Regions from separate parts of the Arthrobacter sp. SLBN-122 genome, predicted to be linked through region 4. Evidence: riboswitches for the same ligand, from Rfam matches in the RefSeq annotation. Region 4 holds a riboswitch; each other region holds the start of a gene.

Region 1 (7,468 bases), 4.4 Mb from region 4:
TCGGGCAGCAGTCGGGAGACTTCGATCCTTCGCAGCTGAACCTTCCCAAGGGTTTCGACAAGTTCCTCGGCAAATAACAGCCCAACCCAAGTAACTCGCAATTAACGCTCCGAAACACGCCTTTCAGTGCGTTAACTGCGAGTCACTTGGGATGGGGTCCGGCGGGATACCGGTGCCGTGGAATAGGGTTGGGTCATGTTCAAGCAGAGGGTAGTGTTCGTGCACGGCGCCGGGAATTTCGGCGCCGCCGCATGGCCGCGCCAGCACGGCATGGCACTGTCCTACGACGCACTGTTCCTGCGCCGCCACGGGTTTGATCCCGTGGCTGAGCCCGTGGAGTCGTCCTTCGATGAGGACACTGCCATTGTGCTGCGGTCTCTGGCCGACGACGGCAGGGGCGCCGCGGGAGGGCACGTCGTGGCACACGCCCAGGGCGCCATCGCGGCGATGATGGCCGCCGTCCAACGTCCCGACCTCGTTTTTTCATTGACGCTGGTGGAGCCGGCCTGCCTGTCGCTGACTGCCGAGCTTCCCGCCACGGCGGCGCATATCAAGCTGATGCAGCCGCTGTTCGACGTCCGGCACCAGCTCAGCGATGAGGATTTCCAGCGCGAATTCGTCCGGCGCGTCTATGCCACCGATCTGCAGCAACCGGCCACGGCCGAGGAAAAGCGCTCTGCCCGGCGGCTGCGGCTGCAGGCGCCGGCCTGGGAAGCTCCGCTGCACATCGTTCCCGGCGTTCCCACCCTGGTCCTGACCGGGGGATGGGAGCCGCTCTACGAGGAGATCGCAGGCTACCTGCGCGAGACCGGCGCCCTCCACCGCACCGCGGCGGGAGGGCACCGGCCCCATGACTCCGTGGAAGGGGACCGGATCATCCGCTCCTTCATCAGGGACGTCAGCCGCGTGCAGTCAGCCCGGGCCTCCTGAACCCCTAATTTTGGGCGGGAACGGTCAGCTCCGGCAAGTAAACCTTTCCGCCCGCCGCCAGGAACTCCTGGCTCTTGTCCCTCATGCCGGCTGCAGCGTCCGCCAGGGCAGCCTGTGCTTCTGCTGATCCGTACTCGTCCCGGATGTCCTGGCTGATCCTCATGGAGCAGAACTTTGGACCGCACATGGAGCAGAAATGCGCCGTCTTGGCCGGTTCTGCGGGCAGTGTCTCGTCATGGAAGGCCTCCGCCGTCACCGGGTCCAGGGACAGTGCGAACTGGTCGCGCCAGCGGAACTCGAACCGCGCCTTGGACAGGGCGTCGTCCCGTTCATGGGCGCCGGGGTGTCCCTTCGCGAGATCTGCGGCGTGCGCAGCGATCTTGTACGTGATCACCCCCGTTTTGACGTCGTCCTTGTTGGGCAGGCCCAGGTGTTCCTTCGGGGTGACGTAGCAGAGCATGGCCGTGCCGTACCGGGCGATTTCCGTGGCGCCGATGGCCGAGGTGATGTGGTCGTACCCGGGGGCCACATCGGTGACGAGCGGGCCCAGGGTGTAGAAGGGCGCGCCTTTGCACAGTTCCTGCTGGCGTTCAACGTTTTCGCGGACCAGGTGGAACGGCACGTGGCCCGGCCCTTCCACCATCACCTGTACGTCATACTCCCAGGCGCGCTGTGTCAGCTCAGCCAGGGTGTCCAGTTCCGCGAACTGCGCAGCGTCATTGGCGTCCGCCGTCGCTCCCGGCCGCAGTCCATCGCCCAGGGAGAACGCGACGTCGTACTTCGCGAAGATCGCGCAGAGCTCATCGAAATGCGTGTACAGGAAGTTTTCCTGGTGGTGGGCCAGGCACCATCCGGCCATGATCGAACCGCCGCGCGAGACGATGCCCGTCACCCGGTTGGCCGTGAGGGGAACATACCGGAGCAGGACGCCGGCGTGGACGGTCATGTAGTCCACGCCCTGTTCGCACTGCTCAATGACCGTGTCGCGGAAGATCTCCCACGTCAGCGCATTGGCTTCGCCGTTGACCTTCTCCAGGGCCTGGTAGATCGGGACGGTGCCGATCGGCACCGGAGAGTTGCGGATGATCCATTCGCGGGTGGTGTGGATGTCATCGCCAGTGGAAAGGTCCATCACCGTGTCCGCGCCCCACTGGGTGGCCCACTGCAGCTTGTCCACCTCTTCGGCAATGGAGCTGGTAACGGCCGAGTTGCCGATGTTGGCGTTGATCTTCACCAGGAACGCCTTGCCGATGATCATCGGTTCGGACTCGGGGTGGTTGATGTTGCTGGGGATGATGGCACGGCCGGCGGCCACCTCGCTGCGGACCAGCTCCACATCGCAGTTCTCCCGCAGCGCCACGAAGCGCATCTCGGGAGTGATGACGCCCTGCCGCGCGTAGTGCATCTGCGTCACGGTTTTACCTTCGACGCCGCGGCGGGGCACCGGCCGCGCTCCTTTCCACTCTGCGCTCGCCGCGCCGCGCCGGACTGCCGACCGGCCGTCGTCGAGCAGGTTCCGTTCCCGGCCGCCATAGGCTTCCGAGTCTCCCCGTGCGGCTATCCATTCAGTGCGGAAAGGGGGAAGGCCGCGGACAGGATCGCTGCCCGGCCCGGCAGTGCGGTAGGTCCGGAAGGGCGCATTCGGCGCTCCATTGGGGGAGGGCTCCAGGGCAATCTCCGTCACCGGGACCCGGATGCCTGGCTCCGCGTCCTCGAGGAACGCCAGCGAATGTGACTTCAGGGACTGCGTTACGGCGCTGTCTTCAGGCATGGCCTTCCCGGACTGGTTTTGGGCAGGGCTTAGCTGTGCATTTGGTGTACTCAAGGAATACTCACTTCCTTCGCCGGCATTACCCGGACAGGTTCAACGGTCGCAGGCTGCGTCAGCCCGATCTCAGCCCCTGCAGGGGCACCCGTGTGGTCAGGAACGAAGCTACCACAGCCCTCCGGAAGGGCCTTGTCACATGGCCGGTGCTAGCCTGACTGGCGACAAAGAGGGAGTCCAATGCCGGAGATCATCGAATTCAGCGGCCCTGTGCTTACGGGGCCGGACACAGAGCAGCGGGGCCTGTGGTCCGTCGACGGAAAGCTGACGTACACCCGTCCCCGCCAGGCGCCGGACCGCGTTCTGGACGGTTGGGTGCTGCCCGGCTTCGTGGACGCCCACTGCCATATCGGACTCGGACCGGGCGGCCCGGTGGACCCAACAACTGCCGAAGACCAGGCCCGGGCGGACCTGTCGGCAGGCACGTTGCTGGTCCGGGACGCAGGTTCCCCAGCCGATACCCGGTGGATGCAGGGCGGCCGGGACTTCCCGCTGCTGATCCGCGCCGGACGCCACATTGCCCGCAGCCGCAGGTATCTGCGGGGCTTCGCGGCAGAGGTGGAACCGGACGGCCTGGTAGAAGCCGTCCGGAAGCAGGCGCGCGACAGCGACGGCTGGGTCAAGCTCGTGGGCGACTGGATCGACCGCGGCGCCGGCGACCTGGCGCCGTCGTTTCCCGCCGCCGTCGTCCGCGATGCCGTGAGCGCAGCCCACGACGAAGGCGCCCGGGTGACCGCACACTGCTTCGCCGAGGACACCCTGGACCAGATGCTGGATGCCGGAATTGACTGCATTGAACATGCAACGGGGCTCCTGCCGCGGCACCTGCCCCGGTTCGCGCAGCAGGATGTGCCGATCGTGCCCACCCTCATCAACATCGCCACCTTCCCGGGGATCGCTGCCCAGGCAGACGCCAAGTTCCCGCGCTACGCAGCCCATATGCGCGCCCTCTGGGAACGCAGGCTGGAACGCGTGGCCGAAGCCCATGCCGCCGGAGTGCGCATCTTTGCCGGCACGGATGCCGGCAGCGTGATCCGCCATGGCAGGATCGCCGACGAGATCCTCGCCCTGCACGGCGCAGGCCTGCCCATGGAGGCGGCGCTGGACGCTGCCTGCTGGTCAGCCCGCACCTGGCTGGGAGCGGAGAACCTGGCGGAAGGTGCCCGGGCCGACGTCGTGGTGTGCCGGGAGGACCCGCGGGCTGTCCCGGAAGCTATCTCGGCCCTGGAACATGTGGTGCTGGGCGGCCGCATCATCCGCTGAGCAGGATGAGCACGGGACTTGGAATAAATTGAAGCTTCAAGTAATTTTAATGTGTGACAGGCCGCCAACGGGACGGCCGCCAACACAAGGAGCCTTCACATGACCGCAGCAGCCAGCAGCCAGGATCTTCTTCCTGCCGACCTCGCCATGGGCACGGTGATGCTCAAGGTGGGCGACATGAAGGTGATGACCGACTACTACCAGCGCGCCCTGGGTCTCGAGGTGGTGGCCGACCAGGACGGCGGCCTGTATCTCGGCAGGCTCGGCAGGCCGTTGGTCCACCTGGCGCCGGCCCCCGGGCTGCACCTTCCCGACAGGGGAGAGGCGGGCCTCTTCCACACGGCCCTGTTGTTCGAGGATCAGGCGTCTCTCGCCGCCACCATCGCCACGGCCGCCCAATACGAGCCCCGCTCCTTCACCGGCAGTGCCGACCACCTGGTCAGTGAGGCCTTCTACTTCACCGATCCCGAGGGCAACGGCATCGAGCTGTACTGGGACCGGCCGCGCAGCAACTGGTCCTGGAACGGGGCGGACGTGGTGATGGACAGCCTCGCGCTTCCGCCGCAGCGCTACCTGGAGCAGCACCTCACCGAGAAGTCCCTCGAGGGCCAGCGGCAGACGTCCGCCGGGGTAGGGCACGTCCACCTTCAGGTGGGCGACGTCCAGACGGCCCGGGACTTCTACGTGGGAACCCTCGGTTTCGAAAAAACGGCGGGCTGGCATGGCCAGGCACTGTTCGTTTCCGCGGGCCGCTACCACCATCACATGGCCATGAACGTCTGGAACAGCCGCGGCGCCGGCCCACGAAAAGACACCCTTGGGCTGGGGGAGGTGCTCATCGAAGTTCCGGCCGGGGACGACGTCGGGGCGCTGGCTGACCGCCTCAAGGTCGCCGGGGTGCCTGCCCACCACACCGGTGCGGAGCTCCGGTTCGAGGATCCATGGCGCAACCGGCTCCGGGTGGCCGTCCGCTGACCGGTTCCTCCCGCCCCGCCGGTATGCGCGGGCAGGTCCGCAACTACTAGGCTGATTCCGTACGGCCGGGTGCAGGCAGCGCCCGGCACGCAGCTCCGCCAACGGAAGGGCACCCGCCATGGGCTTCACCGAGATCTTTGTCGCCACCCATGACGCCGCGCTGAAACGCGCCGGCATCCTCGACGAAGGAAGCGGCTCCGCGGCGGACAGCGGGCCCTCGGGTCAGGCGGTCCGGATCCAGGGCGTCAGCGATTTCGAAGTCGAACAGTTGGGCGATCTTGCCGGGACGGCGGTACATGCCGGCGGCGCCGACTATGAACTCACCATGGTGGACGTCGGCAGCGATTCCCTCCTTGCCGTTCCGCCGGCCATGGTCCGTGCCCTCGCTGATCTGCTCTCCTATGAAACCGAAGGCGAAGGCAATGTCCTTGACGACGTCGCCGAACAGTGGGCCGGCCAGGAGGACATGCCCTTCGACGCCGCACAGGCCAGAAGCTATGTGCAGCAAGTGGCCGAACTGGCGGCTTCACTCGACGATTCCGAGCGGACGGGACTGTACGTCTGGTCCGCCTGAGCCCGGTGGTGCCCGTTTCGGTACCCTGCAGTGCGCCAGGGGCCGGCTGCGGCGGCCCGCGCGGCGGGCCAAGTCGAAATAACGCCGCCCATCTGGCACAATAAACAGGTACTCGATCTGCGTGGCCCCTCTCTCCGCGTCCGGATCCTGTCCTTCGAACCCGCAAGTATGGCCCGCCCCACGGGTGCAGAAAGCCGGGTTCACCCCTTTTTCTGAAACAGGAGTGACCACAAAAGTGGCCGTAAAGATTCGCCTTAAGCGCTTCGGCAAGATGCGCGCCCCGTACTACCGCATCGTCGTCGCGGACTCACGCACCAAGCGTGACGGCCGTGCCATCGAGGAAATCGGCAAGTACCACCCCACCGAAGAGCCCTCGTACATCGAGGTCAACTCCGAGCGTGCGCAGTACTGGCTCTCCGTCGGCGCCCAGCCGTCCGAGCAGGTTGCCGCGATCCTCAAGATCACCGGTGACTGGCAGAAGTTCAAGGGCCTGCCGGGCCAGGAAGGTACCCTCAAGACCAAGGTCGAGAAGGAAGCCTTCGTTGCCCCGGAGAAGGGCTCGGTCATCATCCCGGAAGCCATCACCAAGAAGGCCTCCAAGTCTGACGCTGCCGAGGCCCCGGCCGACGCCGAAGCTGAGACCACCGAGGCTGAGTAAATTGCTGGCAGAAGCGCTGGAACACCTGGTCCGCGGAATCGTCGATTCCCCGGATGACGTCAAGGTCAGCTCCAAGAACAACCGCCGCGGGGACACTCTCGAGGTGCGCGTTCACCAGGAGGACCTGGGACGGGTGATCGGCCGCCAGGGCCGCACGGCCCGCGCATTGCGCACCGTGGTGGCAGCACTGGCCGGCGGCGAACCGGTGAGGGTCGACGTCGTCGATACCGACCGCCGCCGCTGAGCGCTCGGCAACATTCAGCTTTGCTCCGGCCCCTTCACCGTCAGGTGGAGGGGCCGGAGTGCTTTGATCAACACACTGCTTTTCACCAGAACCACCACAATCGGGAACAGAGGAACAGATGCAGCTTCAGGTGGCACGGATTGGCAAGCCGCACGGTATTCGCGGGGAAGTCACCGTCCAGGTGCTGACCGACGCACCGGAGGACCGGTTTGTTCCGGGAACGGAATTCGTCGTTGAACCTGCCGCTTCGGGTCCCCTGACCGTGTCCAGTGCGCGGTGGAACAAGGACATCCTGCTGCTCGGCTTCGAGGAGGTGGCGGACCGCAACCAGGCCGAAACCCTCCGCGGCGCCAAGCTGTTCATTGACACAGAAGAATTGGACATGGACGACGACGAGGGATGGTACGAGCATGAGCTTGTCGGCCTCGAGGCCCGTGTAGGGGCGCAGGTGGTGGGCAAGGTGACAGCATTGAACATCATGCCCGTGCAGGACCTGCTCATGGTCACCACCCCGGACGGCAAGGAAATCCTCATCCCGTTCGTGGAGCAGATTGTGCCCGAGGTGAATATCGAGGAAGGTTTCATCCTCCTCACCCCGCCGGACGGCCTCTTCGAACTTAACTCCGACGAAGCCGCCGCCCCTGAGCCGGAAGGCACGGACTAGATGCGGATCGACGTCGTCAGCATCTTTCCTGAATACCTCGCCCCGCTCGAACTCTCGCTGATCGGCAAGGCCCGCCAGGACGGAATCCTGGACCTGCACGTCCATGACCTCCGCAGCTTCACCACGGACAAGCACCGGTCCGTCGATGACACCCCGTACGGGGGCGGCGCCGGCATGGTCATGAAGCCTGAGCCCTGGGCGCAGGCCCTCTCGGCAGTGGCAGAGGGGCGTCCGGATCCGGAAAGCAGGCCGGTCCTGATCGTTCCATCGCCGGCGGGCGAACGGTTCACGCAGGCCCTCGCCTATGAACTGGCCGAGGAGCAGCACCTGGCGTT
Region 2 (7,468 bases), 4.0 Mb from region 4:
AATTGCAGAGACCGCGCACGTCAGCAAACCAGTGCTGTACCAGCACTTCCCCTCCAAGCGCGACCTTTACCTCGCACTGCTGGAAAGCCATCTGGCGTCCCTGACCGAGCTGATGCTGGGTGCCCTGAATTCCACCACGGACAACGATGAACGCGTCCAGGCCGTCATGCGCGCCTACTTCCACTTCATCGCCAATGACGACCAGGCCCACCGCCTGGTGTTCGAGTCCGACCTGATCAACGACCCCGATGTCAGTTCCAGGCTGGAAACCTTCAACCGGACCTTCGCCGACGCCATCGCCCGGGTCATTGCCGAGGACACCAAGCTCCCCCACCTCGAAGCCGAACTCCTGGGCCGCGGACTGGCGGGAATGGCGCAGGTCAGCGCCCGGTACTGGCTGGAAACGGACGGCAACCTGGACCTCAACGTGGCCAGTGACCTCATCTACCGTTTAGCTTGGCGCGGAATCTCTCGCTTCCCCAAAGAGTCCTAGACTACAAATAAGACAACACCTCGTAGAGAAACACGAGTACTTTCACAGGCTGGGAGGCCCCCTTGGAAATTAAGATCGGCGTTCAAAACGTTGGCCGCGAGATCGTGCTGGAATCGACCCAGGACGCGGAGACTGTGGCCAAGGTTGTTGGTGAAGCCATCAATGGCGGCAGCGAACTGCGGCTGAAGGATGACAAAGGACGCGTGATCATCGTTCCGGGCAACGCACTGGCGTATGTGGAGATCGGCGCCGAAGAGGTTCGGCGCGTCGGGTTCGGACAGTTCTAGTCCCCGGTTCCAAGGAGATCCATGCTTTCGCTGACCATCGTGGTGCTGGCCACCGTCGCAGCCGGCTTCGTCGTTTGGGCCAATGACAGGCGGCATGCCAAGTACGGTGCTGCACTGCCGGCCGGCGTCGCCGCAGCTGTTGCAGCGCTGGTGTGGATCATCCTGATGGCAGCTGGTTTCGGCTACCTGCCAGGGCTGACCTGGCTTCCCTGGATCCTGCCCATCGTTCTCGGCATTGCAGCCGCCATCGCCGCCGTCGTTTACCTGGGCCGCACGCGTGCGCGCCACGACGCACAGCAGCTCACGGCGATCCTGCGGCGCTGAGCTTCCATCCGCCTGCTCTTGCCGCAAAGCTTAAAGGGCTGTGGCCACCACCCATGCGGTGGTGGCCACAGCCGTTTAACCGGGAGCTTAGAGGAACTCCGCCCGGCCCTCCATTGCCGACGACGCGAGGGCGTGCTCCCGGCGCGGGATGCGCCCGGCCGCCCCGGCCATCCTGCCGGCGATCACCGCATGCTTGAAGGCCTCGCCCATGAGCGCCGGGTTCTGGGCCCGGGTCACGGCCGTGGCCAGCAGCACGGCGTCGCAGCCCAGCTCCATGGCAAGGGCTGCGTCGGACGCCGTGCCGATGCCGGCGTCCAGGACCACAGGAACGGAGGCCCGGGAAACGATGAGTTCGATGTTGTGCGGGTTCAGGATCCCCAGGCCGGTGCCGATCGGGGCGCCCAGCGGCATGACGGCGGTGGCGCCAAGGTTCTCCAGCCGCAGCGCCAGCACGGGATCGTCATTGGTGTAGGCAAAGACCTTGAAGCCGCGGTTCACGAGCTGCTCGGTGGCCTCGACGAGTTCCACGGCGTCCGGCAGGAGGGTTTGTTCGTCCGCGATGACCTCCAGTTTGACCCAGTCGGTCTCCAGCGCCTCCCGGGCCAGTTCCGCGGTGAGGACCGCATCCCTGGCCGTGAAGCAGCCGGCCGTGTTGGGCAGGACCCGGATCCCGTGGTCCACCAGCAGCTGGAAGAGCGAGCCTGTTTCCGCCGTGGAGTAGCGCCGCATGGCTACGGTGGTCAACGCGGTGCCGGAGGCCAGGAGCGCTGCGCCCAGGCCGTCGAGGCTGGGAGCTCCCCCGGTGCCCATGATGAGCCTGGATCCGAGGGCGACGCCGTCGATCACCAGAGCGTCAGCGGTACCGGCACTTCCTGCGGGGTTGATGGTGCTGGTTTCGGTCATGGTGTCAGCCTCCCTGTACTGCTGTGACAAGTTCGATGTCGTCACCCTCGGCGAGCGCGGTGGCGAACCATTGGCTCCGCGGCACCACCTGGGCGTTATGCGCGACGGCGACACCCAGCTTCCCGCCGTCCGTCGCCTGCCCGTTGTCAGCCAGCGGGCGTCCCGTGACCTGGCGGACCAGTGTGGTGATGGAGGCGCCGTCGGCCACCGTGTGCTGGTTTCCATTGAGGGTGATGTTCACGCTGTCTCCTTGATGAAAGGGCTTGTTGCTGTTGTGGCCGGCCTGGAGAACCGGTCCGGGCTGAACGCTGCCCAGCGGGGATCGATTTTTCCGTCCAGCAGGTCCCTGCAGATACCCGCAGCCGCGGGAGTGAGCAGGACGCCGTGCCGGAAGAACCCGGTGGCAACGATGACGCCCGGGACATGCCCGGCCAGTCCGTCCGCGGAGGCCGCAGGCGCCGGTACCCGGCCCAGGAGCGGTGCGTTGTCAGGGGTTCCGGGGCGGGCACGGGCGGTGGCTTCCAGGAGTTCAAGTTCGGCGACGGCGGGCACCAGCGCCTGCGCGTCCCGCAGCAATTGGTACACCCCTCCGGCACTGACGGCGTCGGACAGGGCATCCTCCCGCTGGGTGGCTCCGATCACCACCGTCCCGTCCTGCCGCGGGACGATGTACACCGGCACGCCGTGGACCAGCCCGCGGACCGTTGACGTCACCAGGGGCTGCAGGTGGCAGGGAACGGCAAGGCGGAGGATGTCCCCGTGCACCGGCCGCAGCGGCAGCTCAAGGCCCTCCGGCAGGCCGTCAAGTGCCGCGGACTGCAGCCCGTTGGCCACTACGGTTTCCGTTGCCAGCACGGTGCCGCCGTCGGCCAGGCGGACGCCGGCAACAGCTCCGCCGTCCCACAACAACCCGGCTGCCCGCTGCGGCACGGCATAGCCGTCCGCTGCCCCGGCAACAGCCACTGCCGGCTTTTCCCGTGCCGCGCCGGCCAGGGCCAGCCGCAGGGCTGCCACCAGGCGCCGGGGGTCAACCTGGTGGTCCGCAGGGGTGTCCAGGGCGCAGGCAATGGCCGGGCTGAGCAGTGGTTCGCGCTTCCGGACCTCCCGTACGGTGAGGGGCTCCACCACCAGCCCGTTGGCCTGCTGGACGGTACGCAGATCCATCAGTGCCCGGCGGTCGGCCGCATCGGCACCCACGGCGAGTGTCGCCGTCGTCAGGTATCCCGAATCCGCGCCCGTTGCACTGTCCAGGCCGGCGGCGAACCCCGGCCAGCGCGCTGATGCATCGAGCATCAGTTTCAGGAGGTCTTCCTCCTGGTAGTGCAGTTCGCTGACGGGGGCCAGCATGCCGGCCGCGGCCCAGCTGGCGCCGGTACCCGGTGCGTCGTCGATGAGCACCACGGAGCGTCCGGAACGCTGCGCCTCCCAGGCGATTCCGTGCCCCACCACTCCCCCGCCAATGACCGCAACATCGGCCCGGACGGTGGAGGGGCTGGAGGCGCCGGCGGACCCGGGGTGGTTGAAGGGGGTACGCATATGGGTTCCTTCCCTACGCCGGCATTACCCGGATCAGGTCAAGCGGTCGGCTCTGACGCCCTCTCAGCCCGGCGCTTTATGACAGCTGCCGCGGGCTCCCGCAGTACCAGCCCAGTTTAGAGGAACTAGGCTTGCACGCATGAATGTGTCCACCCCATCCTTCCCCGCCGGCCACCGCGCTCCCGCCACCGAAGTCGTCAATTCACGGGACAGCCACGCCCTCAAGGCCGCCCGCCTGTACCTCTGCACCGATGCGCGCCGGGACCGCGGCGACTTTGCGGACTTCGTTGACGCCGCGTTCGCCGGCGGGGTGGACATCATCCAGCTGCGGGACAAGACCATCGAAGCCGCCGAGGAACTTGACCTTCTGGCGGTGCTCAAGGAGACTGCGGTGCGGCACGGCAGGCTGTGGGCAGTCAATGACCGCGCGGACATCGCCGTCCTCTCCGGGGCACCGGTGTTCCACATCGGCCAGAAGGACCTTCCCTTGGCCGCAGCGCGTACGTTGGTCAACGGAAATGCCGCGATCGGGCTCTCCAGCCACACCACGGAGCAGGTGGACGCCGCCCTGGCAGCAGCTGCCGGGCCGGCCGGCCTGGACTATTTCTGCGTGGGTCCGGTGTGGGCCACCCCCACCAAACCCGGCAGGGCCGCCGTCGGACCCGGCCTGGTGAAGTACGCCGCGGACGCCTCGGGAAGGGCGGCGGATCCGGTGCCCTGGTTCGCCATTGGCGGCATCGACCACGGAAACGTCCGGCAGGTGGCGGAAGCGGGGGCCCGCAGGATCGTGGTGGTCCGCGCCATCACCGAGGCTCCCGATCCCGCGGCCGCTGCTGCTTCGCTCCTCGACGCGCTGGATGCCGCCGGCGCCTGATGCCATATCCATGGACTTGGAGCTACGCTGATTTTTGTGTCACATCATCGGCTGGCCCCCAACGTCCATGACCACAGGAACGCCCTGGAAGAGGCGTTGGGCCTGCTGCGGACCGAACTCGAGCTGCCGGGACCCTACCCCGCTGAAGCCGTGGCGGATGCCCAGGCTGCCGTAGCCGCGCTGAAGCTGCCGTCCTATGACCTGACCGCCGTGGAGTTCGTGACCATCGATCCGGCAACGTCCACGGACCTGGACCAGGCGGTGTTCATCGAACCGGACGGGAACGGCTACCGGGTGCTGTACGCGATCGCCGACGTCCCCGCGTTCGTTGCCCCCGGCGGTCCGCTGGACGCCGAGACCCGGCGCCGCGGCCAGACGTTCTACGCTCCGGACGGCAGGATTCCGCTGCATCCGGAAGTGATCAGCGAGGGGGCAGGAAGCCTGCTGCCTGGGCAGGACTGTTCAGCGTTCGTGTGGGACTTCACGCTCGACGGCGAGGCGACGGTTTTGTCAGTGGGCGTCAGGCGGGCGCGGGTCCGCAGCCGCGACAAGCTCAGCTACAAGGGCGCCCAGGCAGACCTCGACGCCGGGACTGCCTCCCCGGTGCTGCAGCTGCTCCGGGAGGTGGGCCTGAAACGGGTGGCCCTGGAACGGGAACGCGGAGGGGCAAGCCTGAACATGCCCGAGCAGGAAATTGTCCAGCTGCCCGATGGCGGCTACCGCATTGACGCTGTCCCGCAGCTTGCCGTGGAGGACTGGAACGCGCAGATTTCGCTGATGACCGGGATGGCGGCCGCGCAGCTCATGCTGGAGGGCAAAGTGGGAATCCTGCGCACCATGCCCGCCCCGGAAGAACGGTCCCTGCGCCATTTCCGTCTGCAGACCGAGGTGCTGGGCAGGCCCTGGGACGGCGAGGTCAGCTATGGCGAGTACCTGAGGTCACTGGATCCCACCGACCCGCGCCAGCTGGCCATCATGCATTCCGCCGGCATGCTGTTCCGGGGAGCGTCCTATACCGCCTTTGACGGCACAGTCCCCGAGGACGGGGTTCAGTCAGCCATCGGCGCGGCCTATGCCCACACCACCGCGCCGCTGCGCCGCCTGGTGGACCGCTTCGTGCTGGTCATCTGCGAGGCCCTGAGCAACGGCGCCGACGTTCCGGGTTGGGCGCGTGAGGCCCTTCCGCTGCTGCCGGGCATCATGGCCGGCTCAGACCAGCTGGCGTCCAGGATGGAGCGCCTGGCCCTGGACACCGTGGAGGCGGCGCTGCTGCTGAACCACATTGGCCAGGAGTTCGAGGCCATCGTGATTTCCGGGTCCAAACCGCAGAACGGCAACGGCAACGGCAACGGAACGGGGAAAAGCGGCAACGGAAAGAACGGCAACGGCAGTTCGGGCATTATCCAGGTTGCCGAGCCGGCTGTCACCGCGCGGTGTGCGGGCGAGCTGGAGTCCGGAACCAAGGTCCGGGTCCGCCTGGTTTCTTCGGACATCACCACCCGGGAGATCCATTTCGAACTCGTCCCGTGAGGGCCGGCAGGCGCGGCAGGCGGGCCGGAACAGTGTTTCTGCGCCTGTGCGGCTAGACTGAGAGGGTAGAAATGGATGCCCGGTCGTTGATTTCCTTGATTTGAAACCAACAAGCCCGCCCCTACGCGATCTTGAGAATTACCCGCTGGTCACCAGTGCCAGCATTAGATAGCCCGCGATCGGCTTCCACTGGAATCGCTTGCGCGCCTGAGCGTGCTCCGGAGCGGCCAGCCCTGGCCGGCCCGTTGAGCAGGCAGCGCCATTGCCCAAATGAATAAGGAAACTCCCCCGTGAGTGAATTGCATACCCACCAGCTTCTGAGCGATGAGTCCGGCACGGAAACCATCGAGCCGGAAGAAACCATTATCTCGGACGAAACCCCGCATGAGATCGCGGAAAAGTCCTTTGCCGACTACAACGTCCGCGAGGACATCGTGGAGTCCCTGGCCGACGCCGGGATCACCCACCCCTTCCCCATCCAGGCCATGACCCTGCCGGTGGCCCTTGGCGGCCATGACATCATCGGCCAGGCCAAGACCGGCACCGGCAAGACCCTGGGCTTCGGCATTCCCGCACTCCAGCGCGTCATCGGGCAGGACGACCCCGGCTACGCCAAGCTGGCCGTGCCGGGAGCCCCGCAGGCCCTGGTCATCGTCCCCACCCGCGAACTGGCCGTGCAGGTGGCCGGGGACCTGGTGACGGCATCGCGGAAGCGCAATGCGAGGATCGCCACCATCTACGGCGGCCGCGCCTACGAGCCCCAGGTGGAGGCGCTGAAGCAGGGCGTGGAGGTTGTGGTGGGTACCCCGGGCCGCCTCATCGACCTTTACAAGCAGAAGCACCTGAGCCTGAAGAACGTCAAGATCGTGGTCCTGGACGAGGCCGACGAGATGCTGGACCTGGGCTTCCTCCCGGACGTGGAGACCCTTATCGCCGCGACGCCTGCCGTCCGTCAGACACTCCTGTTCTCCGCCACCATGCCCGGCCCTGTCATCGCCATGGCCCGCCGCTACATGACCCAGCCCACCCACATCCGGGCCGCGGACCCCGAGGATGAGGGCCTGACCAAGCGCGACATCCGCCAGCTGATCTACCGCGCCCACAGCATGGACAAGATCGAGGTGGTGGCCCGCATCCTCCAGGCCAGGGGCCGCGGGCGCACCATCATCTTCACCAAGACCAAGCGCACCGCCGCCAAGGTTGCCGAGGAACTGGTGGACCGCGGGTTCGCGGCTGCCGCCATCCATGGCGACCTGGGCCAGGGCGCCCGTGAACAGGCGCTGCGGGCGTTCCGCAACAACAAGGTGGACGTCCTGGTGGCCACCGATGTCGCGGCGCGCGGCATCGACGTCGAGGACGTCACCCACGTCATCAACTACCAGTGCGTGGAAGACGAGAAGATCTACCTGCACCGCGTGGGCCGCACCGGCCGCGCCGGCAACAAGGGCACCGCAGTCACCTTCGTGGACTGGGACGACATGCCGCGCTGGGGCCTGATCAACAAGGCCCTGGGCCTGAGCG
Region 3 (7,468 bases), 2.9 Mb from region 4:
TGCTTGCCCACCCGGCGGCCAGGGTGGCCGGACCGGGTGCCAAGCTCAGCAGCACCGTGACGCTCCTGCCGCGCACCATGGTGGGCTCTACCTTGGGCCTGGTGGTGCTCGGCGTTGCCCTGACCGTCTTTGCGGGTCCGCTGTTCGGGCTTTCGGACCGGGCCGCGCGGGACATGCTGGACCGGTCCCCGTACATCCAGGCGGTCCTGGGCAGTGATGTCCCCATCCCGGCCACAACTGCGGTGGGAGGAGTGCGATGAGCCGCAAACGCATTTCCCTGCGCCAGGAGTTGCCCCTCCTGGTGTGGCTGGTGATTGTCTGGGGCGCCCTCTGGCAGGATTTCAGCCCCGGGAACCTCCTGTTCGGGGCCCTGCTGGCGGTGGGCGTCGCCCGGCTCTTCTACCTTCCGCCGGTGGAGCTCAGCGGCCGCTTCAACATCCTCCACGCCGTGCCCTTTGCGCTGGCGTTCGTGGGCAAAGTGGTGGTGGCCAGCGCCCAGGTCCTGTACCTGGCCACGGTCCGCGGCCCCAAGGTGACCAACGCCGTCGTCGCGGTGAAGCTGCGCAGCCACCAGGACCTGATCGTCACCGCCACCGGCCACGTGATCTCCCTGATCCCGGGATCCCTGGTGGTGGAGGTGGACCGCTCCACATCCACCCTGTACCTGCACGCGCTCAACATCACCTCCAAGCAGGACGTGGAGGGCCTGCGGAACGAAGTGCGGTCCATCGAAGCCGGCCTGATCCGCATCATGGGCAGCCCTGAGGAACTCGAAGCCGTCCGAATGGAGGCCGCCGCATGATGCACGTTGTCCTGGCTGTTACAGCCGTCATCTTCTCGCTTGCCGCGGCCGGCGCCATCCTGCGGATCTCCCGTGGCCCGTCGCTGCTGGACCGGGTGCTGGCGGCCGATGTGCTGCTGGCCATCCTGGCCGGGGCCCTGTGCATCGACATGGCCGTGAACCGGCACCTGAACAACCTCATGCTGGTCGTGGCCATTTCCATCATCGGTTTCATCGGATCCGTGACCGTGGCCCGTTTCGTGGCGGACCGAAGGGTGAAGCCTGATGAATCCTGACCTCTCCGGTCCCGACGGCTGGATCGACGCCGTGTCCGCCGTCTTCATGGTGGCGGGGGCACTCCTGTCCCTGGGTGCGGCAATTGGCCTGCTCCGCTTCCCGGACCTGCTGAGCCGCATGCACGCGGCCACCAAACCGCAGGTCCTGGGCCTGTTCCTGCTGCTGGCGGCCATTGGGCTGCAGATGCGGACGTGGTGGGTGTGGCCGGTCCTGGCGGTGGCCTGGATCTTCCAGCTGCTCACCGTTCCAGTGTCCGCGCACATGGTGGGCCGCGCCGGGTACCGCACCAAGCACCTGCACCGGGAACTGCTCACGGCCGACGAGCTGGAGGCCGTAGTGCAAAAAGCCGCCGCCGAGGCTGCCCGGACGGACAGCCCCGACGGCGGCCGGTAGCGCTTGACGCTAGACGATGTCCTGAGTCTTGGCGAACCTGGTGATGGCGCGCTGGGTGCCGCGGTTGGCCAGGACCTGGATGATGGCGCTCACCGACGCCGAGATCAGCGCGAAGGTCAACGCCGAACGCAGGCTGGTGGGGACGTCCTCGTTCTTGCCGGTGGGGGCCTTCTGCCCGGTGGTCTTTTCCCAGATGGTGTTGACGAGCTTGGTACCGACCAGGCCTGCACCCAGGCTCACCCCGGTCCCGAGCAGCTTGATGAAAAGGTTCATTCCTATTACTCCTTGCGGGCGGAAAACGGACTGCCTCCAGCCTAGCCGTACCCCCGTGCCGGTCCGGGCAAGGGCGTGGCGTGCTGCAGGCGGCTTATTGGACTAACAGCCTGTTGGACTAACCGGCGGGCGGCTCGGTTCGGAACTTGATCATCTTGTGCGTGCCGTCGCAGTACGGCTTGATGGCCGAGGCCCCGCAGCGGCACAAGGCAACGGTCTTGCGGTCGCGGGGCACGGCGTCCCCGGACGGGGTGACGATCTCAAACTCGCCCCTGATAATCAGGGGCCCGTCCGGGCACACCACGATGGAGCTGGCTGCTTCCTGATCCATGTGGGCTTCTGTTCCATGCTGTCCGGGGTTCATCCCTGCACCGCTTTCGTCGTTGCTTCCTGGTTGCCGGTCACCCGGCGGAGCTTTCCAGCATGGCGCCGCCGGAGTTCCGCCTCCGAGTGCGCCGCCGTCCTGATCCTGCTGCCTGCGTAGGGGACCCCGCCAGCCAGCCTGAAGGCGGCCGCCAGCCAGACGCACACGGCCCGCTCCAGTGCCCAAAGCGGCGCAAACCACGCTGCCGAGGCGGGAAAGACGGCGGTCCCGTGGTGCCGCCGTCGACCAATTTCCGCGCAGGTGACGGCCGCGCCGGCCAGCCCCAGGAGGGCGTTCCGCCTTGCTCGGGCAGGAAAAAGTGCTGCCCCGATGACTGCCGGGAGCAGGGCAAGCTCGGCGGCAAGCCGCCGCGGCTGGGCAAAATCGTCGTACGCCTGCCGTATGCGTTGGCGCAGGAAGTGCCGGGCAGTTGGCGGCCGCCGGGCCACGAACAGGCCGGGCAGGATCCGTTCCCTACCGCCGGCGGCCTTGACGGTCCGGATGAGCTCCAGGTTCTCGAACAGGACACCGTCATAGCCGCCGGTGGCCAGGAGTGCGCTGCGGCGGACTCCCAGCGTTCCGGGATAGTCGGCGGACCATGCGCGGTTGAGCAGCGTCCTGGCCGTGTCCCACAAGGCGTGCCACGGGCGGGGGTCGAAGTAGTTCTGCGGCCGCACCAGGTCCGCGGATGCAAGGTGATGGACGACGGCGGCGAGGGCCTCGCGCGTGTAGCGGACGTCGTCATCGGCAATGACAAGGAACTCCGCGCTGGAGGCGCGGATGCCCGTCATCACGCCCGCCACCTTTCCGTTGTGGGCGTCGCGCCCGACGACGGGGCGGTCCGGGAAAGCGTTCTGGCCCGGGGAACCATCGGAGTCCGGGCAGAGGTGGCGCACGGCGGCGGGAAACGCGGCGCGGTGGCGTTCGAAGAGGTGGGGGGCGGAGCCGTCCACCACGGTGACCGGGATCCAGGCCACGAGGCGCCGGAGGTAGTCCGACAGATCAGCCAGGCCGGAGTCTTCACTCCAGCGCAGGGGAAGGATGTACTCCGCCCCGGGGGTCACGCCGTGCAGGTCCTGCACCGCTCGGCCCGTCACGCTGCCGCCGGCACGGCCGCCCGCAGCGATGATGTCCCGGCTTCCCACGAGGACAGGAGGTGGGCGGAGAGCCGGCCGTCGATGGCCATGACCGCCGTCGCCCCGAACAGGACGTCCGCGAGGAGTTCCGGCTCGGCTTCGACGAGCCCGCCGGCCAGGTCCCGCCCTGCGATCTGTTCGTGGACGGCGTCGGCCTCCACATGCTCGTCGAAGTAGTGCGTGACGTCTGCACCGAAACCGTGGCGGCGGAAGCCGTTGCCGTAGAACCGGTTGGGCTGGGAAGAGGTCATTTCGTAGATCGCCAGGTGGCCGGTGATGGCACCGCGGAGCCGCCGGTTCAGTCCGCAAAGGGACATGAGGTTTACCGATGCGAGGGAGACGGCGGGAACGGCGTCAACGTAGGCGCCGTAGTTGTCATCGAGGCCCAGGCCGCGCATTGTCCGGGCGAACAGCGCGCTGTGCATCCGCTCGGGGCGGCCGCCGCCGTATTCGTCCGCCTGGATTTCCACCAGGGCCGCTTTGGGTCGTCCGCTGAGGCGCGGGATGGCCCACGTGTGAGGATCGGCTTCCTTCAGCTGGTACATGGACTTGTGGACCAGGAACTCCCTGAGCTGATCCAGGGTTGCCTTCCGGGCAACGTAGCGGGAGACGCTGGGGCCGGTGTCCTTGCCGGCGAGGCCGAACAGGACATCTGCCACCTGGTCGCTGCTCATGGCACCGTCGACGGGCAGTTCGAGGGTTCCAGCGGCCTGTTGTGCGGCGGCGCGGAGGGCAACCTCAAACGGTTCCTCGAGCAGCTGCCGGACCTTGATTACCGCGGGCTCCCACTCCCAGTGGTCAGAGACGCCGTCCAGCCCGGAGTAATGGAGTTCGTAGAGGCAGAAGAGGGCCAGCTGGATGTCCTCGTCGCCAATAATGTCAGCGGTGCCGGCCACCTGCCCTGCGGCCAGGCGGTACAGGGCGTCCAGTTCCGTCCCGGCGGAGTCCGGAGCCTGCGCCAGGACCTCGAACAGGGCGCTGCTGAGGGGGCCTCTGGTTTCCGGGATTCTCATGGTGCTCCTTGGTCTGCCGCGCTGGTGACGGGAACGAACGCGGGACCGCCCATGGTGACTGCCATGCCCTGTCCTCCTCGAAACCCGGGGAACAATATAGTAAGCATGATTACTAATAAAAGCTAAGCAGTCTTTGTATATGGGGGGTTTCGCTGGTCCCCCAGTAGCAAGCCGGACAACGGCAAGTCAGACAGTTCAGTCAGACAGGGCTGACCCCAAGATGTCGCGCAGCGCTTCCACCACCAGGTCATGGTCCTGCAGCTGCGGCAATCCGGAGACGGTGACCGTGGCCACCGCGCCCACGCCGGTGACATAAATAGGAAAGGAGCCGCCGTGGGCTGCATACCGGGACTGGTCGAACCAGGCGTTGTCCTCGATCCGGCCGCCGCCCAGCCGGCCCCGCAGCCCCACCAAAAGGGACGGTACCTCGTACCGGGCGGCCGTGCGCTGCTTGGCCCGGATCCAGTGCCCGTTGTCAGGAGTGGCGCCGGGAAGCGCGACGTGGAAAAGGACCTGCTCGCCCTTGGTGATGTCGATCGCGATGGGAAGCGACCGCTCCTTGCCCAGTTCCACCAGGAGCAGGCCCAGGTTCAACGCGTCATCCACCGAAAAACCGGAGAAATGGAGCTCCCGGACCTCCGCCTCGACCCGGGCAACCAGTGCCTCCAGCGACCCCTCAAGCTGGGCGTCGGCGGAATCAGGATCGAACCCGGTCACATCCGGTGGAATGGCGCTCATGGCCTTCAATCTACCCCCGCCCGGTGTAAACTTGACCACGCCCGGAAGGGCAATCAAAAGCCTTACCCAACAAAAAGCAACACTACAAACGACAGGGGAGCGCCGCCGTCGGGCATCCTGGCATCCGCCGGGCACCGCAGGTGGGCGCTGAGAGTGCGGACAGCCGCAGACCCTCGAACCTGATCCGGTTAGTACCGGCGCAAGGGAGTCGAGTTCTCAAAGTGTCGCGGCTGCACGGCATCGGGCCGTCAGCCGGGTCCACTTTCCCCTCCTGTTTCCCAGGAGGATTCCAATGAGCACTGCAGCAATCAAGAAGACCACCAGTAAGTCCTGGCGCGTCGTGGACATCGTCGTCGCCGCGCTGGTGGCCATCGCCGGCGGCGTTATTTTCTGGGCCTGGTCCCAAGGCGCGGCGGCAGTATCCGTGCCGATGAACGCCGCCTACCCGCCCCTGACCGGCATCATCGCCGGCGGATGGATGATTCCGGGGGTGCTGGGCATGCTGATCATCCGCAAGCCGGGGGCCGCACTGTTCTGCGAAACCGTGGCCGCCACCGGGGAACTGCTCATGGGCTCCCAGTACGGCGCCTCGGTCCTCTTCTCCGGCTTCGTCCAGGGCCTGGGTGCGGAAATCATCTTCGCCATCTTCGTCTACCGCAAGTTCAACCTGCCCGTATCCCTGCTGGCAGGTGCGGCAGCAGGTCTCTTCTGCGGCCTGAACGACTCCTTTGCGCCGTGGGGCTGGAACATCGCCTACTCCGGCGGTGACAAGCTGGCCTACATCGTCTTCTGCATGATTTCCGGAGCAGTCATTGCCGGCGCCCTGTCCTGGGTGGCCACGCGCGGCCTGGCACGTACAGGAGTGCTGAGCTCCTTCGCCTCGCGCAAGGCTGCCACGGAGCCTGTCTTCTCCTGATGGCAATGGCCCAGGGCACGGCGGTCCGCCCTGCCGCTGTCACCGCCCGCGGCTGGGGCTGGCGGCATGCCGGCAGGGTCAAGCCCGCCGTCCACGCCCTCGACCTGGACATCAGCCCGGGGGAGCGGGTGCTCCTGCTCGGCCCCTCGGGCGCCGGCAAGTCCACGCTCCTGCATGCGCTCGCCGGGGTGCTGGGGGAGGACATTAACGACGACGGCGGCGAGGCGGGGGATGCCGACGAGTCAGGTTCGCTGCTGGTTGACGGCGCCGTGCCCCGCGCCCAGCGCGGGCGCGCCGGGCTCATGCAGCAGGACCCCGAGACGCAGGTGGTCCTGTCGCGCGTGGGGGACGACGCCGCCTTCGGTGCCGAAAACCTTGCGGTGCCGCGGGAGGAAATCTGGGCGCGGGTGCACGAGGCGCTTGCCGACGTCGGACTGTCCCACCTGCCGCTGGACCACCCCACGTCGGCCCTGTCCGGCGGGCAAAAGCAGCGCCTGGCGCTGGCCGGCATCCTGGCCATGCGCCCGGGCCTGATCCTGCTGGATGAGCCAACCGCCAACCTGGACCCGGACGGCGTGCTGGAGGTCCGCGATGCCGTGGCGCGCTGCCTCGACAAGACCGGGGCCACACTGGTGGTGGTGGAACACCGGGTTTCCGTGTGGAAGGACCTGGTGGACCGGATCGTGGTCCTACAGCCGGGCTCCGGCACCAATCCTGCCGTGCTCCTGGATGGGCCGCCGGACCGGGTGCTCACGGAGGCGCGGGCCATGCTCGCCGCAGCCGGTGTGTGGGTCCCCGGCTACGTGCCGGCAACCCGCGCCCGCGCCCTTGTCCCGGCGCCGGGCACGGGAAAGCTGCTGCTGGCCGCCGAACAGCTGGGTGTTTCCCGCGAACGTCCCCGCCGCAAGGGCTTCCGGAAGATCCCGCCGGTACCGGTCCAGGAAGGCCTGGCCGCGCAGGTCCGGGCCGGGCAGGCGCTCGCCGTCACAGGTCCCAACGGTGCCGGCAAGTCCACGTTCGCGCTGACCCTGGCCGGGCTGCTGGAGCCGGTCTCCGGAAAAGTGTCAGCCACCCTGGACCTCAGCCGCGGGGCCGGCATTGACCCGTACCGGTGGAAGGCCGAGCAATTGATTTCGCGCGTGGGGACGGTGTTCCAGGAGCCGGAGCACCAGTTCGTGACCGGCAAGGTGCTGGATGAGCTGCTGTTCGGCCCCCGGCACCTTGGCCGTGGCGAAGACCGGGTGGACGAACTGCTGGAGCGGCTGCGGCTCACCCACCTGGTGGACGCCAACCCCTATACGCTCTCCGGCGGCGAGAAGCGGCGGCTGTCCGTGGCCACCGTCCTTGCCGCCAGCCCGCAGGTCCTGGTCCTGGACGAGCCCACGTTCGGGCAGGACGCCAACACGTGGGCTGAGTTGGCCTCATTCCTGTCCGAACTCCTGGATGCCGGCACCGCGGTGGTCTCCGTGACGCATGACGCCGAGTTCACCGAAGCCTTGGGCGGGACCGAACTGCGGATGGCTGCGGCGGAAGCGGTGGCACCATGAGGCAGCAACT
Region 4 (7,468 bases):
TGTGGATGGAATACAGCGCCTGCGACCACAGCCAGACCACGAACGCGAAGCCGAGCGTGACACCCACCTGCAGCCCCACCCAGTACCACCGGGCGAAGGTGGCGCCAGACAGCAAGGCCATGCCAACGGTGATGGTGATGGCGAAGGCCACGATGCCGATGAACATGTTGGGGAAACCGAACAGGGAACTCTGCCACGTCTGCATGACCTGGCCACAGGAGATCCAGGGGTTTACGTCGCACACTGTGGTGTGGTTGGGGTCCTTGAGTACCTCGAGCTTTTCCAGGACCAGGGTTCCGGAGGCCAGCCAGCCCACGATTCCGGTGATGACCAGGAGCCAGCCGAAGGGCCGGTTCCGGGCCATCGGTGGAACGCCTGCGGCAGCAGTAGTCTGCGGATCCGTGGCCCTTTCCTGCTCATGGGCGCTGACGGGGGAGATGCTGGGCATGGGTGTGGCGTCCTTTTCGTCCGGTGCTCCTGTGCCTGATTGTAACGCCGCAGGCTGGAGCCGCCACACAGCTACGGGATCACCGCCCCCTGCTTCCGCGGCGATCCGGCCCGGATGTGAGAGAATGAACGTGGCTGGAAGCCGATCCACATTCGGACTCCGGTCCGGTGGTATGTTCCCAAGACCGCCAATGATGGGCAGGGCAGGCTTCGGATTCTTCCGGCACTCCCGCCACTCCATTGGGCGGCACCTGGTTGTGGCACGCAGAACAACGGGTTTTCAGAACATCCGCCGGCTCCCACGGGCTGCCGCACCCCACTGACGGTGCGAACCTGGGAGTATCCACTTGACTTCTGTCAACGCCTGCGGGTTTTGACAATATGTGCCCCAATGGGTGCCGGATGTGGCGGTACGTCAGGGGCAGGAGTGTTGCCACATATGGACAATGATCAGGAACTGGCCGTTAACGAAGATGCAGCGGCTGCCGGGGCTGCTGCACCCAAGAGGGCCGTACGCACCCGCCGCAAAGCGGCTCCCAAGACCGATGACGCCGTGACGGATGCGGTGGCCACGGTGCCGGAGCCCGCTGTCCCCGAAGCAAGCGACGACTCGCCGGTGGAGGAAGTCGCAGCGCCCACTGCGCCGGTGCGCCGCACACGTGCCCGCAGGAAGCCGGACACCGCCGAACCCCTGCCCGCCTTCGCTGATGAACCGGCAGCGGCGGCACCCGCCGATGCTGCCGCCCCCGACACCATGGCAGCGGAACCGGCCGCAACGGGTGAAAGCCCTGCCGCAGTCCCTGCCACTGCCGCCACGGCAGACGCCGAAACCAGGCCCGTTCGCCGCCGTCGGGTAGCCACCCGAAAGGCTGCGTCCCCGGCCGCCGCCACTGCAGCGGAATCAGGGGCAGCGGACGCCGCGGGTGCAGAATCCGTGGCTCCGGAAGCCGCCGCCCAGGTTGCTGCGCCGGAAGAGGCTGCACAGGAAGACGTTGCGGTGCAGGGACAGGTCGCCGGGCAGGAACCCGTTGCCGCCGCCGGGCAGACCCAGGAGCCCGCTGCGGTGCCGGCCCCGGAGGCTTCCGTCATTCAGGAGCCTGCACAGGAAACCCCGGCCGGGGACACGGGAGAGTCTGCGCCCGCCGCGGCTGCCAGCCCCTTTGGTTCCCTCTTCCTGGAACCTGCATCGCCCACGTCCGTGCTCTTCCAGGCACCGGACCTCAGCACCGTGGTCCGTCCCGCAGCGCCCGCCGTCGAGGAGCCTGAAGAGGAAGAAGCCGAAGACGGCGACGATGCCTCCGGCCGCCGCCGGCGCCGCAGCAGGGGCCGCAGGGGCCGCAGCCGCATCGGCGACGCTGCCGACCAGGACAGCGAGGGCGGCAGCGCCGAGGTTGACGCCGAGGACGACGCCGACGAGGACAACGCCACGCAGCTGGAGGACGGTGTGACGTCCCGCCGCCGTCGCCGCCGCCGCCGCGGAGACCAGGACCTTGAACTCACCGGCGGCGGGGATGATGACCCGCCCAACACGGTGACGAGGGTCCGTGCGCCCCGTGCCGTCACTGAAGCGCCCGTCAACAACCGCGTCACCAGCGTGAAGGGCTCCACCCGCCTCGAGGCCAAGAAGCAGCGCCGCCGCGAGTCCCGCGACACGGGCCGCCGCCGCACGGTGATCACCGAGGCCGAGTTCCTGGCCCGCCGCGAATCCGTTGACCGGCAAATGATCGTCCGCCAGCGCGACGACAGGATCCAGATCGCCGTCCTCGAGGACGGCGTCCTGGCCGAGCACTTCGTGTCCAAGACCCAGCAGGACTCGCTGATTGGCAACGTGTACCTGGGCAAGGTCCAGAACGTGCTGCCGTCCATGGAAGCGGCGTTCGTTGACATCGGCCGCGGCCGCAACGCCGTGCTGTATGCCGGTGAAGTGAACTGGGAAGCGGTGAACCTCGAGGGCAAGCAGCGCCGGATTGAGAACGCGCTGAAGTCCGGCGACACCGTCCTGGTCCAGGTGACCAAGGACCCCGTGGGCCACAAGGGCGCCCGGCTCACCAGCCAGATCTCCCTTCCCGGCCGCTACCTGGTGTACGTGCCCGGCGGCTCTATGACCGGCATCTCCCGCAAGCTGCCCGACGTCGAACGCAACCGCCTCAAGCGCATCCTCAAGGACCGCCTGCCCGAGCATGCCGGCGTCATTGTCCGCACCGCTGCGGAAGGCGCGTCCGAGGAAGAGCTGACGCACGACATCAACCGGCTGCGCGCCCAGTGGGAAGGCATCGAAAGCCAGTCCGCGTCCACCAAGATCCTGGCGCCCGAACTGCTCTACGGCGAACCCGACCTGACCATCAAGGTGGTCCGCGACGTCTTCAACGAGGACTTCTCCAAACTCATCGTGTCCGGTGAGGAAGCCTGGGACACCATCGAGGCCTACGTCACCTACGTGGCGCCGGACCTGGTGGGACGCCTCGAGAAGTGGACCAAGGACCAGGACATCTTCTCCGCCTGGCGCATCGACGAGCAGATCCACAAGGCGCTTGAGCGCAAGGTCTTCCTGCCCTCCGGCGGCTCCCTGGTGATCGACCGCACCGAGGCCATGACCGTGGTGGACGTCAACACCGGCAAGTTCACCGGCAGCGGCGGCAACCTCGAGGAAACCGTCACCAAGAACAACCTGGAAGCTGCCGAGGAAGTGGTGCGCCAGCTGCGGCTGCGCGACATCGGCGGCATCATCGTGATCGACTTCATCGACATGGTGCTCGAATCCAACCGGGACCTGGTCCTGCGCCGCCTGGTGGAATGCCTGGGCCGTGACCGGACCAAGCACCAGGTTGCCGAGGTCACGTCGCTGGGCCTGGTCCAGATGACCCGCAAGCGGATGGGTACGGGCCTGCTGGAAGTCTTCGGCGAGCAGTGCGAGGCCTGCGCGGGCCGCGGGGTAGTAACCCATGACGATCCCGTGGAGCACCGCCGTGCCAACATCGTGGCGGCCGAGCACCACGTCCAGCGCGCGGACAACCGCCCCGAAGCCCGCGGGGAAGCCCACCGCGCCGAGGCACAGCGGCCCGATGCCGGCCAGCCCGGAGTCCGTCCCGAGCGCAAACGGCGGCGCGGACGCGGCGGCCAGCAGCCCGAGGCTGTCCCGGCGCCTGCAGTGCACGTCCACACCGTCGTGCCGGATACGGCGGATGCTGAGCGGCACGCCAAAGCAGAGGCCACCCGGCTTGCCCTGGCGAACATTGCGGCTGCCGCCCACGCGGCGCACCTGCATGACGATGAGGTGGCAGCAACCCGCCAGGCGCCGCAGGCCGAGCCTGCGCCGGTTCCCGCGGAGGAGAAGCACGACGCCGATTCCCCCGCACGCCCCGCAGCTGTCCTGACCTTCGGCAGCGAGGAAGTCCCGCTTCCGTTCGTGGAGCACGCCGAGGAGCAGCACCCCAAGCCCGCCCTCACCTTGGACCGGCTGGCGGAAGCGTTCGCCCACCTCGGCCAGCCGGCGTCACCCATGGAGGATGCGCCGGCCAAAGCCGCAGAATCGGTGAAGGCAGCCGAACCGGCAGCGCCGCAACAGCAGGCCGGCGGGGGAGCGGCAACCCACGCCACCGTGGAAGCGCCCGCGGAAAAGGACTACTCCGACCACACCCTGGAGCAGACCCGGCAACGCAGGCCGCGGCGCCACCGCGCTGCCAGCCGTGCCCAGGGCGCAGCCAACGAGACAGCTGTCCAGCACCACGAGAACGTCCAGTCCACGGGTGCCGGACATTCACACGCAGCCAAGGCCCCCGACACCGCTAAGGCACAAGACGCCGCCAAGGCTGAAGCTGCCAAGCCGGCAGCGGAACCCATCATCCTCGGCGTCGGAGTCCCTGCCTCGGAGCTCTAAGCCAGGTCAGAACCAACGCACCACCAAGGAAGTCCCCGCCATGTGGACCTTTCCCCTCAGAGTCTCGGGGGGAATGGACCACAAGGCGGGGACTTCCTGCATAGGCAGGTGCTGTCACCTTTCCGCCGCGTCGGCACCAGCAGCTACGCTGGACAGCGACACGGGGTGCCGCGCAGAAGGCCGGCTGAGATCCAGACCCGTTGAACCTGTCCGGCTAGTACCGGCGAAGGGATGTCTCTTGTCTCCGACCCTTTCCATGCCCCTGCCAACCGCGCCCGGCGTTCCCTCCGGCCTTCCCACGGGCCGCGACGTCCCGCGCGTCCTCTCCATCGCCGGTTCCGATCCGTCCGGGGGAGCCGGGATCCAGGCGGACCTCAAAAGCATCGCCGCCCACGGCGGATACGGCATGGCGGCGATTACCGCCCTCACAGCGCAAAACACCCGCGGCGTGCAGGCCGTCCACGTCCCTCCGGCCGCGTTCCTGGCCCAGCAGCTGGATGCCGTCAGCGATGACATCAGCATCGACGCCGTCAAGATCGGCATGCTGGGTGACGAATCGGTGATCCGCACTGTCCGCGAGTGGCTCGGAAAGGTCCGTCCCGCCGTCGTTGTCCTTGACCCCGTGATGGTGGCCACCAGCGGGGACCGGCTGCTGCAGGAATCCGCCGAAGCCGCGCTCCGGGAACTGCTGCCGCTTGCCCACCTCATCACCCCCAACCTGCCCGAGCTCGCGCTGCTGCTCGGGACGGAGCCAGCCCAAAACTGGGAGGCCGCACTGGACCAAGGCAGGCGCCTGGCCGAGGCCACCGGAGCCACCGTACTGGTTAAAGGCGGCCACCTGGCAGGCCTGGACTGCCCGGACGCACTTGTGAACACTGCAGGCCTCCTCGTCCAGGAGGTGGTGGAAGTGCAGGGGAAGCGCATTTCCACGCGCAACAGCCACGGCACCGGATGTTCCCTGTCCTCCGCCATGGCAACCGTCCAGGCCCGCCTGGGTGACTGGGAGGCCTCGCTGCGGACCGTCAAGCCCTGGCTGGCCGGCGCACTCGAGAACTCCGCCCAGCTGGAGGTGGGCCAGGGGAACGGACCCGTGCACCACTTCCACCACGTGCGGCCCGTCCCGGCGGAAGGCAGCTTCGCGGCCCGGCTGTGGACCGAAGCCCGCCAGGACCTCGACGACATCTACGCGCTGGACTTCATCGACGGACTGGCCTCGGGCGATCTTTCCGAAAAGGACTTTGCCTATTACCTGGCGCAGGATGCCCTCTACCTGAACGGCTACTCCCGCGTGCTGGCACGGGCCAGCGCCCTGGCCCCCTCGGAGGCCGAGCAGCTGTTCTGGGCACGGTCCGCGCAGCAGTGCCTTGAAGTGGAAACGGAGCTTCACCGCTCGTGGCTCAGCACCCGCCCGGCCCCGAACGGCCTGGGCCCGGTCACCAAGTCCTACGTGGACCACCTGACCGCAGCGTCGTCGTCGGGCAGCTATGCGGTCCTCGCCGCCGCCGTCCTGCCCTGCTTCTGGCTCTACGCCGAGGTCGGCGCCACGCTGCACGCCCGGTTCCTGGCCTCCGGGGAACCGGACGGGCACGCGTACGCGGACTGGCTCCGCACCTACGCAGATGAGGGCTTTGCCGAAGCCACACGCCAGGCCATCGCCATCGTGGATGCGGCCGGGCGGCAGGCTTCCGACCATGAGAAGGCTGCGATGCTGACCGCGTTCAAGCAGTCCTGCCGGCTCGAAGTGGAGTTCTTCGACGCGCCGCGCCTGCACTCCTGAACCGCGGCCTGCGGGTGTGCCGGTACTATGGTGGGGCATGGTGCGGACGCCGGACCTGAGCTGTGGTGCCTATCACAGCAACCCGCCGGGAACCAGCCTCATTTGCGGCCGAAGACAAAATTAGCGTAATCTAGATCTTCGGTGCTTACGCCAACACTTGGGTTATGACCCCACGGCGTTGAGGCACAGCGAGAAACCAGGCTTTTGATAGTCGGTTCCGCACGCAAATTTAGTTATAAACGTCGAGAGAAGTGAGTTCCCAAGTGGTGTACGCGATTGTCCGCGCAGGCGGCCGCCAAGAGAAGGTTTCCGTTGGAGACTTCGTTACCCTGAACCGCGTCGCCGGTGGAGCCGGCAGCACCATTGAGCTGCCCGCACTGCTCCTGGTTGATGGTGACAAGGTCACCTCCGCCGCCGCCGACCTGGCCAAGGTAACTGTTACGGCTGAAATCCTCCAGGACCTGCGTGGTCCTAAGATTGTCATCCAGAAGTTCAAGAACAAGACCGGCTACAAGAAGCGCCAGGGTCACCGCCAGGAACTGACCAAGGTCAAGATCACCGGCATCAGCTAACCTCCGGTTAGTGTTCAGGCATTTCAACAGATTCCCCAGAATTTAGAGGCAGGCATTTCAGATGGCACATAAAAAGGGCGCGAGCTCCACTCGCAACGGTCGCGATTCCAACGCTCAGTACCTCGGCGTCAAGCGCTTCGGCGGCCAGGTTGTTTCCGCAGGCGAAATCATCGTCCGCCAGCGCGGCACCCACTTCCACCCGGGCGCCGGCGTTGGCCGTGGCGGGGACGACACCCTGTTCGCACTGACCCCGGGCGCCGTTGAATTCGGTACCCGCCGCGGTCGTCGCGTGGTCAACATCGTTGCTGCTGCAGCTGCAGAGTAACAACAAGTTCTGAAGCGGTGGAGCGGGCCTGAGGGCCCGCTCCACTGTTCTTTTAACCGCATTACAATCGATGTGGCGCCCCGGGGCGCCAGGTAAACAGCTTCTGAGGAGATCCACGTGGCCAGCTTTGTAGACCGGGTAGTACTGCACGTATCCGGCGGTAACGGCGGCAACGGGTGCGTCTCCGTCCACCGGGAGAAGTTCAAGCCCCTGGGCGGTCCCGACGGCGGCGACGGCGGCAACGGCGGCGACGTCATCCTTCGCGTGGACCACCAGACCACCACCCTCCTCGACTACCACCACGCACCGCACCGGCACGCCAGCAACGGCGGGCCCGGCATGGGCGACTGGCGCGGCGGCAAGAACGGCGAAACCCTCATCCTGCCCGTACCGGACGGCACAGTGGTCAAGTCCAAGGACGGCACCGTACTGGCCGACCTCGTGGGCGAGGGTGCGGAGTTTGTGGCAGC

What was found. A riboswitch is a leader RNA that binds a small molecule or an ion and turns the genes downstream of it on or off. The one in region 4 is predicted to bind thiamine pyrophosphate.
Region 1: another riboswitch for thiamine pyrophosphate. It lies ahead of thiC (phosphomethylpyrimidine synthase ThiC); the one in region 4 lies ahead of thiD (bifunctional hydroxymethylpyrimidine kinase/phosphomethylpyrimidine kinase).
Region 2: another riboswitch for thiamine pyrophosphate. It lies ahead of thiO (glycine oxidase ThiO); the one in region 4 lies ahead of thiD (bifunctional hydroxymethylpyrimidine kinase/phosphomethylpyrimidine kinase).
Region 3: another riboswitch for thiamine pyrophosphate. It lies ahead of FBY36_RS07335 (ECF transporter S component); the one in region 4 lies ahead of thiD (bifunctional hydroxymethylpyrimidine kinase/phosphomethylpyrimidine kinase).

The regions. Positions count from the first base shown of each region.
Region 1 covers NZ_VFMS01000001.1:41,436-48,903, reverse strand. The annotation lists gene ffh (signal recognition particle protein) at 1-77, shown strand, start outside; gene FBY36_RS00270 (alpha/beta fold hydrolase) at 196-930, shown strand; gene thiC (phosphomethylpyrimidine synthase ThiC) at 935-2,701, opposite strand; TPP riboswitch at 2,750-2,857, opposite strand; gene FBY36_RS00260 (amidohydrolase family protein) at 2,936-4,018, shown strand; gene FBY36_RS00255 (VOC family protein) at 4,118-4,993, shown strand; gene FBY36_RS00250 (hypothetical protein) at 5,112-5,567, shown strand; gene rpsP (30S ribosomal protein S16) at 5,803-6,225, shown strand; gene FBY36_RS00240 (RNA-binding protein) at 6,227-6,469, shown strand; gene rimM (ribosome maturation factor RimM) at 6,588-7,133, shown strand; gene trmD (tRNA (guanosine(37)-N1)-methyltransferase TrmD) at 7,134-7,468, shown strand, end outside.
Region 2 covers NZ_VFMS01000001.1:409,081-416,548, forward strand. The annotation lists gene FBY36_RS01790 (TetR/AcrR family transcriptional regulator) at 1-493, shown strand, start outside; gene FBY36_RS01795 (DUF3107 domain-containing protein) at 556-780, shown strand; gene FBY36_RS01800 (hypothetical protein) at 802-1,104, shown strand; gene FBY36_RS01805 (thiazole synthase) at 1,192-2,007, opposite strand; gene thiS (sulfur carrier protein ThiS) at 2,012-2,248, opposite strand; gene thiO (glycine oxidase ThiO) at 2,245-3,543, opposite strand; TPP riboswitch at 3,537-3,655, opposite strand; gene thiE (thiamine phosphate synthase) at 3,683-4,417, shown strand; gene FBY36_RS01825 (RNB domain-containing ribonuclease) at 4,454-5,947, shown strand; gene FBY36_RS01830 (DEAD/DEAH box helicase) at 6,238-7,468, shown strand, end outside.
Region 3 covers NZ_VFMS01000001.1:1,554,178-1,561,645, reverse strand. The annotation lists gene FBY36_RS07380 (Na+/H+ antiporter subunit D) at 1-260, shown strand, start outside; gene FBY36_RS07375 (Na+/H+ antiporter subunit E) at 257-802, shown strand; gene FBY36_RS07370 (monovalent cation/H+ antiporter complex subunit F) at 799-1,077, shown strand; gene mnhG (monovalent cation/H(+) antiporter subunit G) at 1,067-1,471, shown strand; gene FBY36_RS07360 (DUF4235 domain-containing protein) at 1,481-1,744, opposite strand; gene FBY36_RS07355 (CDGSH iron-sulfur domain-containing protein) at 1,863-2,075, opposite strand; gene FBY36_RS07350 (glycosyltransferase) at 2,105-3,253, opposite strand; gene FBY36_RS07345 (iron-containing redox enzyme family protein) at 3,202-4,257, opposite strand; gene FBY36_RS07340 (heme-degrading domain-containing protein) at 4,453-4,995, opposite strand; TPP riboswitch at 5,079-5,219, shown strand; gene FBY36_RS07335 (ECF transporter S component) at 5,288-5,911, shown strand; gene FBY36_RS07330 (ABC transporter ATP-binding protein) at 5,911-7,458, shown strand; gene FBY36_RS07325 (energy-coupling factor transporter transmembrane component T family protein) at 7,455-7,468, shown strand, end outside.
Region 4 covers NZ_VFMS01000001.1:4,421,233-4,428,700, reverse strand. The annotation lists gene FBY36_RS20315 (vitamin K epoxide reductase family protein) at 1-448, opposite strand, end outside; gene FBY36_RS20310 (Rne/Rng family ribonuclease) at 887-4,324, shown strand; TPP riboswitch at 4,476-4,573, shown strand; gene thiD (bifunctional hydroxymethylpyrimidine kinase/phosphomethylpyrimidine kinase) at 4,581-6,101, shown strand; gene rplU (50S ribosomal protein L21) at 6,365-6,673, shown strand; gene rpmA (50S ribosomal protein L27) at 6,735-6,998, shown strand; gene obgE (GTPase ObgE) at 7,116-7,468, shown strand, end outside.